One region of the Roseibium sp. QJM3NY_11 genome, then DNA from elsewhere that is predicted to be linked to it. Evidence: predicted binding sites of a transcription regulator. Region 1 holds the regulator's gene; each other region holds the start of a gene.
What was found. Region 1 encodes PhoB, which activates phosphate uptake and scavenging genes when phosphate is short. Its sites were predicted from a motif close to TGTCATNNANCTGTCAT; they were not measured.
Positions count from the first base shown of each region.

Region 1 (3,279 bases):
CTTCGCCCTGGATGGGCTCGATCGCGATTGCCGCCGTCTGCGGTCCGATCGCGGCCTTCAGCGCGTCGATATCGCCGACGGGCACCTGGTCGAAACCAGGCGCCTTCGGGCCGAAGCCTTCCAGGTACTTGGCCTGGCCGCCGGCAGCGATGGTCGCAATCGTCCGGCCGTGGAAGGCCCCCTCGAAGGTGACGATATGGAACCGTTCGGGCTGACCGTTGTCATAGTGATACCGGCGCGCGCATTTGATCGCGGCTTCCATGGCTTCCGCACCGGAGTTCACGAACAGCACCTTTTCGGCAAATGTCGCCTCGCACAGCCGCCGGGCCAGGCGTTCCCCTTCCGGGATCTGGTGCAGGTTGGAAACGTGCCAGAGCTTGCCGGCCTGCTCCTGCAGCGCCTTGACCAGATGTGGGTGGCTGTGTCCGAGCGCGTTCACCGCAACCCCGGAGCCGCAATCGAGGAATCGTCGGCCGTCTGCCGTCACCAGCCAGACACCTTCCCCGTGATCGAATGCCAGTTCCGATCTTGCGTAATTCCCGAACAATGCGGTCGCGGACATAACCTCGTTGAACTCCTCAAAAACGGCCGATTCTTCAGCGTCACCGTGACGCCGCAAGGCACCTGCAAACGGTGCGCCCGGCCAAAACGCAACGTGCCGCCCGATAAGGCGGCACGCAGCAGTTTTCTTATACACTGCCCCCACCATGGACTGTCAATGGAAATGCGCCGCGGCGCTCCGACAGCGCGCGAATGGCAAATTCCTCAAAATTCTCAAGTACCTCGCCATAATTGGGGAAAAGTCGGTTCATCCCCAACTGGATTTGGGTGAACGGTTGCCTGACAAATTAACGTTATTGTAACCTCTGGGACATCACACACGAGATCTCGTGCGGCAAATCATCAAGAGGCACTAGATATGCCATCCTTAGGCGCGACTACGTGCGCTTAACACGAGGTTAATGGCTGCAGGGCAGCCCAAGAAAAGGGTGCGGCAATGAGTTGGACAAACGACCGGGTTGAGCTTCTCAAGAAGCTTTGGAGCGACGGATTGAGCGCGAGCCAGATCGCAGGCGAGCTGGGTGGTGTCACGCGCAACGCCGTCATCGGCAAGGTGCACCGTCTGGGCCTGTCCGGCCGGGCCAAATCAACCTCTTCCAGCGCGAAGCCGCGGCGGGCCCGTCCCGCTTCGACCGGTGCCGCAACGCCGAAGAGACCCGCCCAGCAACCGCAATCCATCGGCGCGACGGCGCTGAAAGCAGATTTTGCTCCGGCCCCGGCCATCGTACCCAAGCCGGCCGTTGAGCCGATTGCGGATCTTGTGCCGATCTCGCAGCGGGCAAGTATTCTGACGCTTACGGAGCGGACCTGCAAATGGCCGATCGGCGATCCGGCGACCGATGATTTCTATTTCTGCGGCCGCCAGTCCGACCCCAGCGTTCCCTATTGCACCCATCACTGCAAGATCGCCTACCAGCCCATGGCCGACCGCCGCCGCGATCGCAAGGTTGTCGCCCAGGCGGGCTGACCGCAGACATCGCGTTCCCATACAGCAAAAACCCGCCGACATGGCGGGTTTTTTCGTATCAGGCTGCCGCGTTTCAGGCGGAGACGGTGAACTGATCGTTGAAGGCATAGCCCGCACCCCGGACGGTCCGGATCGGGTCCTTGGCCTTGCCCTTGTTGAGAGCCTTGCGCAAACGGCCGACATGCACATCGACCGTGCGTTCGTCGACGTAGACGTCATGACCCCAGACACCGTCCAGCAACTGCTCGCGGGAGAACACCCGGCCCGGAGACGTCATCAGGAATTCCAGCAGCCGGAATTCTGTCGGACCCAGGTGGATTTCCTTGGCATTGCGACGCACACGGTGGGTTTCCCGGTCCAGCTCGATGTCTCCGGACCGCAGCATGGTGGAGACCACTTCCGGACTGGCCCGGCGCAGGATCGCCCGCACGCGCGCCATCAATTCCGGTACGGAGAACGGCTTGACGACATAATCGTCGGCGCCGGTGGACAAGCCCCGAATTCGCTCCGCTTCTTCACCCCGCGCCGTGAGCATGATCACGGGCAGCCGCTCCGTGTCCTCGCGTGCGCGCAGCCTGCGGCACAGCTCGATGCCTGACAACCCCGGCAGCATCCAGTCGAGCAGAAGAAGGTCGGGCTGGCTTTCCCGAAGCCGGATTTCGGCCTCGTCACCCCGGACACACGCTTCGACAGCGTAGCCCTCTGCTTCCAGATTGTATCTTAGTAGAAGGCTGAGGGGTTCTTCGTCTTCAACGATGAGCACCTTCGGCATACATCTCGCTCCAATTTCGGCAACCGGCGCAACAGGTCCCTGACCTGGCGCCGGCCGGTTCTTTTTCCGTGATCAATCTCGACGGAACCTTACGTATCGTGCTTGCGTCTGACCGGGCACGAAATGCTTTGCGACTTGTGACCCGGTCAACATTCGGGTGTCCGTTCGCTTCCGATTGAACCTTTGGTGACCTAGGCGCCGGTTTCGTCGACTTTCGCACGGTCTTCCGGCAAACGGTCGCCTGTGACCATGTAATAGACGTTCTCGGCAATGTTGGTCGCATGATCGCCGATCCGCTCGATGTTCTTTGCGCAGAACAGCAGATGGACGCATTGGGTGATCACCCGCGGATCTTCCATCATGTAGGTCAGCAGCTCGCGGAACAAAGACGTATAGATGGCGTCGATTTCCGCGTCGGCTTCCTGTACGCGGCGGGCTTCCTCCGCGTCCTTGCGCGCATAGGCATCCAGCACCCGCTTGAGCTGCGCGAGGGCAAGCTCCGTCATGTGCTCGACACCGATCGCAAGCTTCTTGGACTGCAGGTCGCTGTCGATCGCGATGGCCCGTTTGGCGACGTTCTTCGCCAGATCACCGACACGCTCCAGATCGTTGGAGATGCGGGTTGCCGCGGTGATCTCGCGAAGGTCCTGGCCCATCGGTTGACGGCGCGCGATCAACTCGATCAGCTTGCTTTCGACTTCCTGCTGAAGACGGTCCAGACGGGCGTCCTTGTCGATCGTCGACCTCGCCAGCTCCAAATCCTGGGAAACCAGTGCGGAAATGGCGTCGGCAAACGCCTTTTCGGCCAGTCCACCCATTTCGGCGACCTTGCCGGCCATGGCCGTCAGTTCTTCATCATAAGCCGAGACTGTATGTTCAGCCATTCTGTAGTCCCCTTGAGATTTACGGAAATCGCCTAGCCGAAGCGGCCAGTGATGTAGTCCTGTGTACGTTTGTCTTTCGGATTGGTGAAGATGTC
Region 1 covers NZ_CM149660.1:4,716,469-4,719,747, forward strand. Annotated here, with positions in the region: gene AC0VX3_RS21615 (acetylornithine transaminase) at 1-562, opposite strand, end outside; gene AC0VX3_RS21620 (GcrA family cell cycle regulator) at 998-1,528, shown strand; gene phoB (phosphate regulon transcriptional regulator PhoB) at 1,602-2,300, opposite strand; gene phoU (phosphate signaling complex protein PhoU) at 2,492-3,184, opposite strand; gene pstB (phosphate ABC transporter ATP-binding protein PstB) at 3,217-3,279, opposite strand, start outside.

Region 2 (3,279 bases), 140 kb from region 1:
ACCGTGTTTCCTAACCGGATTTACATAGGTATTGTCTAGAGTTTGAAGAGAGCTTTATGGGTTTTTGCGTAGGGGAGCTCAAGGATGTTGTCAGTAAGTTTTAATAGCAGGCGCTCGCTGCTGGGTCTCGCCGGAGCTGCCGTTTTGTCGTTCACCACTCTGTCTGGGGCCGTTGCCCGCGACAGCGGGGCGGAGGCTGCGGAAATTCCGGCGACTGAATCGCCGCTTCATATGCTGATCTCGCTGAACGAACAGCAGATCAAGGTTTTTCGCGGTACCGATCTGATCGAGACCTCACCGATCTCCTCCGGCATGCGTGGCCACAGCACCCCGACAGGGGTCTTCTCCATTCTGGAAAAGCGCCGCAAGCACTTTTCCAATCTCTACAACAATGCGCCGATGCCGTTCATGCAGCGGTTGACCTGGTCGGGCATCGCCCTGCATGTCGGCAAGCTGCCTGGCAGGCCGGCCTCCCACGGCTGCATCCGCCTGCCGCGCGACTTCGCCAAGTCGCTCTACGGCATGACGGACCGCGGCATGCATGTGGTCATCACCAGGGACGGAACCGCCCCGGTCGGCGTGCGCCACGCGGTGTTGCCGCAGCCCTATGCGCCCGAGACCGAAGTCGCCAGCCTGTCCCGCGAGACCATTGCCGCCGACGCGGCGCTGCGCGGTGCGATCCATGAGGCCGCGCTGCAATCCAATGTGCCGAACGTGCTTCTGGACAACCCTCATTTCGACCAGCCGCTGCGCATGATCATCACGCCGCAGCAGGCACCGAACCGGGTGAAGGTGCAGCAGCGCCTGCTCAACCAGATGGGCTTCAACGCGGGCCCGGTCGACGGTGTCGCCGGCCGCAAGACCCGCGCCGCGATCAGCCTCTATCAGGAAGGCGCCGATCTGCCGGTAACCGGCAGGATGACCGACGCTCTGGAGGCCCGCATCCACGCGGATGCCGGCTACGAGGAGCCGCAGAACGCTGTGTTGCGCATCCGCCGCAAGTTCCGCGACATCTATTCCGCGCCGGTCACCATCAACGACATGCACCGGGACATCGGCACCCATGTCTTCACCGCGCTTGATTTCCAGCTGGGCGACAATGCCGTCGACTGGATCGCCGTTTCCGCCGAAGGCGAACGCGGCGGCGCACCGGCCGATGTCCTCGACCGGATCGAGATGCCGGAGGCGGTTGCCCTGGAAGTCTCCAGGATGCTGACCCCGGGCACGTCCCTGACGGTCACCGACCGCAGCTTCAAGCGCAACACCGGCCTCGGCACCGACTTCGTGGTGATCACCCGCTGATCGACTGCGCATCCGGGATCGGAAAAAATCCAGGAAGCCCCTGCCCCGGCGGGGGCTTTTTTTGTCTGGAAACAACCCTCTCGTGTCGTCGCTCCACGCCAATTTTATTTTCGGGCTCACGGACGGAATTATTACCCGGATAAACGGCAATTTCCCCCGGAACGTCACCAAACTGTCGTGTCGCTCACGTATCGGAAGGCAGTTTATTCGCGCAGGTGACACGGGAGAACATGATGGCTCAGAGCACGCTGACGGCTTCGAAAAAACGCTTGAAAAATGCGGTTCACCGCTCCGAGGCAGCCTCTCGTGAAGGTATTCTGGAGCGGCTCTTCACCTTCGCCTTCAAGGGTCTCGTCTATCCGCAGATCTGGGAAGATCCGGATGTCGACATGAAGGCGCTGCGCCTGACACCGCAATCCCGAATGATTGCCATCGCATCCGGCGGCTGCAACGTGATGTCCTATCTGACCGCCAACCCGGCCGAAATCACCGCCGTGGACCTGAACCGGGCCCATGTGGCGCTGGGCCGGCTGAAACTGGCGGCGGCCAGGAATTTCCCGAACTACGAGACCTTCTACCGATTTTTCGGCGAAGCCGACGAAAAGGCCAATGTGGCCGCCTATGAGCGCTTCCTGAAGGACGATCTCGATGCGGAAACGGTGGCCTACTGGGAAGGCCGCGATGTCGCCAACTGGGGCCGCAAGCGCATCACGCTGTTTTCCCGCGACCTCTATCACCACGGCCTGTTGGGGTATTGCATCGGTGCCGGCCATCTGATTGCCCGGCTCTACGGCATCGACCCGAAGCACATGGTCAAGGCCGGCTCGCTCGAGGAGCAGCGCACCTTCTTCGATACGGCGCTGGCCCCCCTGTTCGACAAGCGCCTCGTGCGCTGGGCGACCTCCAAGAAGATGTCGCTCTATGGCCTCGGCATCCCGCCCGCGCAATATGACGCGCTGGTCTCCGCCAATGCGGAGGGCGACATGTCGGCGGTGCTGCGCCAGCGGCTGGAAAAGCTGGCCTGCGACTTCTCCATGAAGGACAATTATTTCGCCTGGCAGGCCTTCGGGCGCGGCTATGCACCCGGCGGGGATGGGACAGGTGGCTCCACCGGAGAATCCGGCCCGTTGCCGCCGTACCTGAAGCGGGCGCATTTCGAGGACATCCGCGAACGCGCCGGGCGCGTCCGCGTGCTCAACCGGAACTTCACAGAGCACCTGCAGTCGGTGGCCGACGACACGCTCGATGCCTATGTGCTGCTCGACGCCCAGGACTGGATGACCGATCACCAGCTCAACGCGCTGTGGAGCGAGATCACCCGGACCGCGCGCCCCGGCGCCCGTGTCGTCTTCCGCACGGCCGCCGAACCGACCCTGCTGCCAGGCCGCGTCGCCGACGAAATTCTCGACCGCTGGACCTACGAGGAAGCAGAAAGCCTGGAGCTCGGCCGCCAGGACCGCTCTTCCATCTATGGCGGATTCCACCTCTATGTCTTCAACGGCTGACAGCAGGCGACAGGCGGATACCAGGATGAGCGAAGCTGCCGAAACCGCCCGGCTGATGGACGGCGTCTATCGCCGCCAGCGCCACTTTTACGACCTGACCCGCAAATACTATCTGCTCGGCCGGGACCTCCTGATCGACGAGTTGCAGCCGCCCGACGGCGGCGCGGTGCTGGAACTGGGCTGTGGTACCGGCCGCAACCTGATCGCTGCCGCCAGACGGTATCCGGACGCTCGTTTCTACGGCCTCGACATTTCCCGGCAAATGCTCGAGACGGCGCGAACCAACATCGACAAGGCCCGCTTGAGCGACCGGATCACTTTGGTCGAGGGCGACGCCGCCAATCCGGCGGCAACCGAGCGTCTGGGTGTCCCTGCCTTCGACCGGGTGTTTTATTCCTACACCCTCTCCATGATCCCGATCTGGCGCGAGGCGCTGGCCGCAGGCGCGGCCCGCCTCAAGGACGGCGGCCGC
Region 2 covers NZ_CM149660.1:4,861,091-4,864,369, reverse strand. Annotated here, with positions in the region: gene AC0VX3_RS22280 (L,D-transpeptidase) at 145-1,302, shown strand; gene AC0VX3_RS22275 (BtaA family protein) at 1,536-2,807, shown strand; gene AC0VX3_RS22270 (class I SAM-dependent methyltransferase) at 2,833-3,279, shown strand, end outside.
Region 2: the regulator PhoB is predicted to act here: its motif matches at 1,465-1,481, upstream of AC0VX3_RS22275 (BtaA family protein).

Region 3 (3,279 bases), 2.6 Mb from region 1:
TGAAACCGAGCTTTTGCTGCAGGTCCCGGATCTCGATCCGCATTTCGTGACGCAGCTTGGCATCCAGGTTGGAGAGCGGCTCGTCCATCAGGCAGATCGGCTTTTCACCGATGATCGCCCGCCCGAGCGCGACACGCTGTTGCTGCCCGCCCGAGAGCTGTCCCGGCTTGCGCTCCAGCAGATGGCTCAACCCCAGAAGATCCGCCACTGCCTTCAGACGGCTGTCCCTGTCCGCCCGGCCGACATTGCGCACCTTGAGGCCGAAGACGATGTTCTCGGCAACGCTCAGGTGCGGGAACAGGGCGTAGGACTGGAACACCATGGACAGGTCGCGCTTGGAGCACGGCCGCCCGGTCACATCTTCCAAACCGATCAGGATCCGGCCGCTGCTGACGCTTTCAAGGCCCGCAATCATGCGCAAGGTCGTGGACTTGCCGCAGCCGGACGGCCCGAGCAGCGCCGTGAACGATCCGGCCGGGATCTCGATCGACAACGCATCGACAGCTGCGGTCTCGCCCCAGAAGCGCGAGACGTCTTCAAGCACGATCGGCTTGCCGGATCCGGGCAGGCACCCGCCGGCTGTCACGCCCCGTCCTCCGTCACGGCCGCGTCTTCGGCGACGAAAACCCCTGTGTCCGTCCCCTTCAAGCTTTCCAGAACACCAGAGGGCACCGCGCGGTCGGTGAAGACCGCGTCGACATCGCTGAGCCGGCCACCGCGCACATGCGCGCTGCGGCCGAACTTGCTGTGGTCCAGGACAAGAAACGATCTGCGGCAATTGGCCAGGATCGACTGCCGGGCGGCGACCTCGTCCTCGTGAAAATCGAGCAGCGTGCCGTCCTCGTCCACTCCGGCAACTCCGAAGATGCCGATATCGACCTTGTAGTTGGCGAAGAACGCCTGTGCGGCCGACCCGAGCACGTCCCGGTCGCCGTGACGCAGGCGCCCGCCGGCAATCGTGACCTGGAAAGACGGATTGACGGACGCGGTGAACGCCACGTTCAGATTGTTGGTGAACACGGCCAGCTTGTCGTGTCCCGTCAACGCCTGCATGACGATTTCCGGCGTCGTTCCAATCGAAAAGGCGAGCGCCTGATTGCTGTCGACATGGCCTGCGACCAGTTTGGCGATCAGTTGCTTTTCCCGAAGGTTGAGAATCTGGCGTGTTGAATAATGGATATTGGCGGCCGGTGCCGGCGGCTCCACGCCGCCATGGGTCCGGCGCAGGATACCGAGCTCGCACAGTCCGTTGACGTCCCGGCGAATCGTCTGGGTCGTCACCTCGAAACGTTCCGCCAGGTCTTCCACCGAGGCGAATCCCGTCTTTTGAACAAGGTCCGCGATTTCGGCCTGACGATTTGAAATATCTATTTGCCCAAGCATGTTCAATTGATCCAGTATCATCTCACTCGCTTCGGTCGCGCCGAAGACCGGGTGTCTTCAGGGACACCGTGCTGGTCCGATATAGTCCGGCTATGGACTTGGTTTAATCATGTTCATATGAACCTTATTAGACGCTCATATGAACATGATATGACAGCCCGCGTTTCTGTCTTCACGGTTCGCGCGTTGCCGGACGGCCGCCCGCTGTCGCCGGGTATAAAATTATTTCCAGTGTCGAAATCGGTTTGTCCGCCGGGCCGGGAGTCCTGCTTGCTTAGCCGGCAAATCCACAAGCCTTTCAACCAGCGGCATTTGCCTTGCCCGGACTTTGTTTTGCCGGCGAACGGCATTCCCGTCTGGCAGGCCATGTATGTGTTATGTAATATAATAACAAATAAACTTCGTCACCTATCTGTCAATCAGCTGTCATGCTGCATTTCTAAGTAACTCCCGGGTTCCCCCTTCACCTTCGGGAGATGACATGAAAACGATCGTTTGCACTTCACTGGCGCTGGCCCTGACCGGCTCCGTCGCTTTCGCCCAGGATGCTCTGCCGCAGCAGAACAACGCCTGGTTCACCGCCGCCCAGGCTGAGCTTGACGCGAAAGCCGCTGTTCAACCGAACACCAACAAGGCCAAGAACGTGATCATCCTGATCTCGGACGGCAACGGTGTCGGAACCAATTACGCCACGCGCCTGTTCGACGGCCAGCAGAACGGCAACTTTGGCGACGAGCACGTTCTGCCCCACGAGAAGTTCCCTTTCCTGGCTCTGGCCAAAACCTACAACGTCAATGCCCAGACCCCGGATTCCGCGGGTACGGGCACAGCCATGCATTCGGGCGTCAAGACGAAGGCCGGCGTGATCGGCGTCGACGAGACCCTGAACCGCGGCGACTGTTCCCAGGTTGAAGGCGCGACCGTCGCCAATGCCTCCGAAATCTACACCGGCATGGGCAAGTCCGTCGGCGTGGTTTCCACCGCCCGCCTGACCCACGCGACCCCGGCATCCGCCTACGCCCACACCGCGGACCGCAACTTCGAAGACAACTCCGGCTTGCCGGACGGCTGCGCGGTTCCGGACATCGCCTCCCAGCTCATCGAGGCCGTGAAGGCCGGCCGTGTCGACGTTGCCCTGGGCGGCGGACGCCGTCACTTTCTGCCGAAGGACGTCAAGGGCGAAGAAGGCAAGGGCGGCAAACGCACCGACGGCAAGAACCTCATCGAGGACGCCAAGGCAGCCGGCATTCAGTACGTTTACGACGACGGTACATTCGGTGCGGCCAGGTTCGATGGCAGCGCCCCTGTTCTGGGCCTCTTCGAAGCGTCCCACATGCAGTACGAAGCCGACCGCTCCGGCGAGCCGAGCCTGGCCGAAATGACCGAAGCTGCCATCAAGGCTCTGCAGGGCAACGAGAACGGCTTCTTTCTGACCGTTGAAGCCGGCCGCGTCGACCATGCCAACCACGCAGGCAACCTGGCCCGCGTCGTCCGCGATGGCGTGGCCTTCGCCGAAGCCGTTGCCAGGGCCGACGAACTGACCGATGACGCCGACACGCTGATCATCGTCACCGCCGACCACGAACACGCGATCGCGTTCTCCGGTTATGCCGGCCGCGGTTCCGACATTCTGGGTCTGTCGATGAAGATCGACCCGGCCGGCACGAAAGCCCTGAACGAGCCGAACATGGCCCAGGACGGCAAGCCTTACACCACCGTTACCTACCTCAACGGCGGCGGCTCCATCCTGACCGAAGACCAGGACTGGACCGGCACGCGCCCGACCGTTTCCCAGGAAGAAGCGACCGACCTGGACTACGTTCAGCAGGCCCTGATCCCGCTGTCCTCCGAAACCCACTCCGGTGAGGACGTCGCGATCTACGCAAAAGGCCCGTT
Region 3 covers NZ_CM149660.1:1,499,530-1,502,808, reverse strand. Annotated here, with positions in the region: gene AC0VX3_RS06840 (ABC transporter ATP-binding protein) at 1-586, opposite strand, end outside; gene AC0VX3_RS06835 (DeoR/GlpR family DNA-binding transcription regulator) at 583-1,383, opposite strand; gene AC0VX3_RS06830 (alkaline phosphatase) at 1,865-3,279, shown strand, end outside.
Region 3: the regulator PhoB is predicted to act here: its motif matches at 1,797-1,813, upstream of AC0VX3_RS06830 (alkaline phosphatase).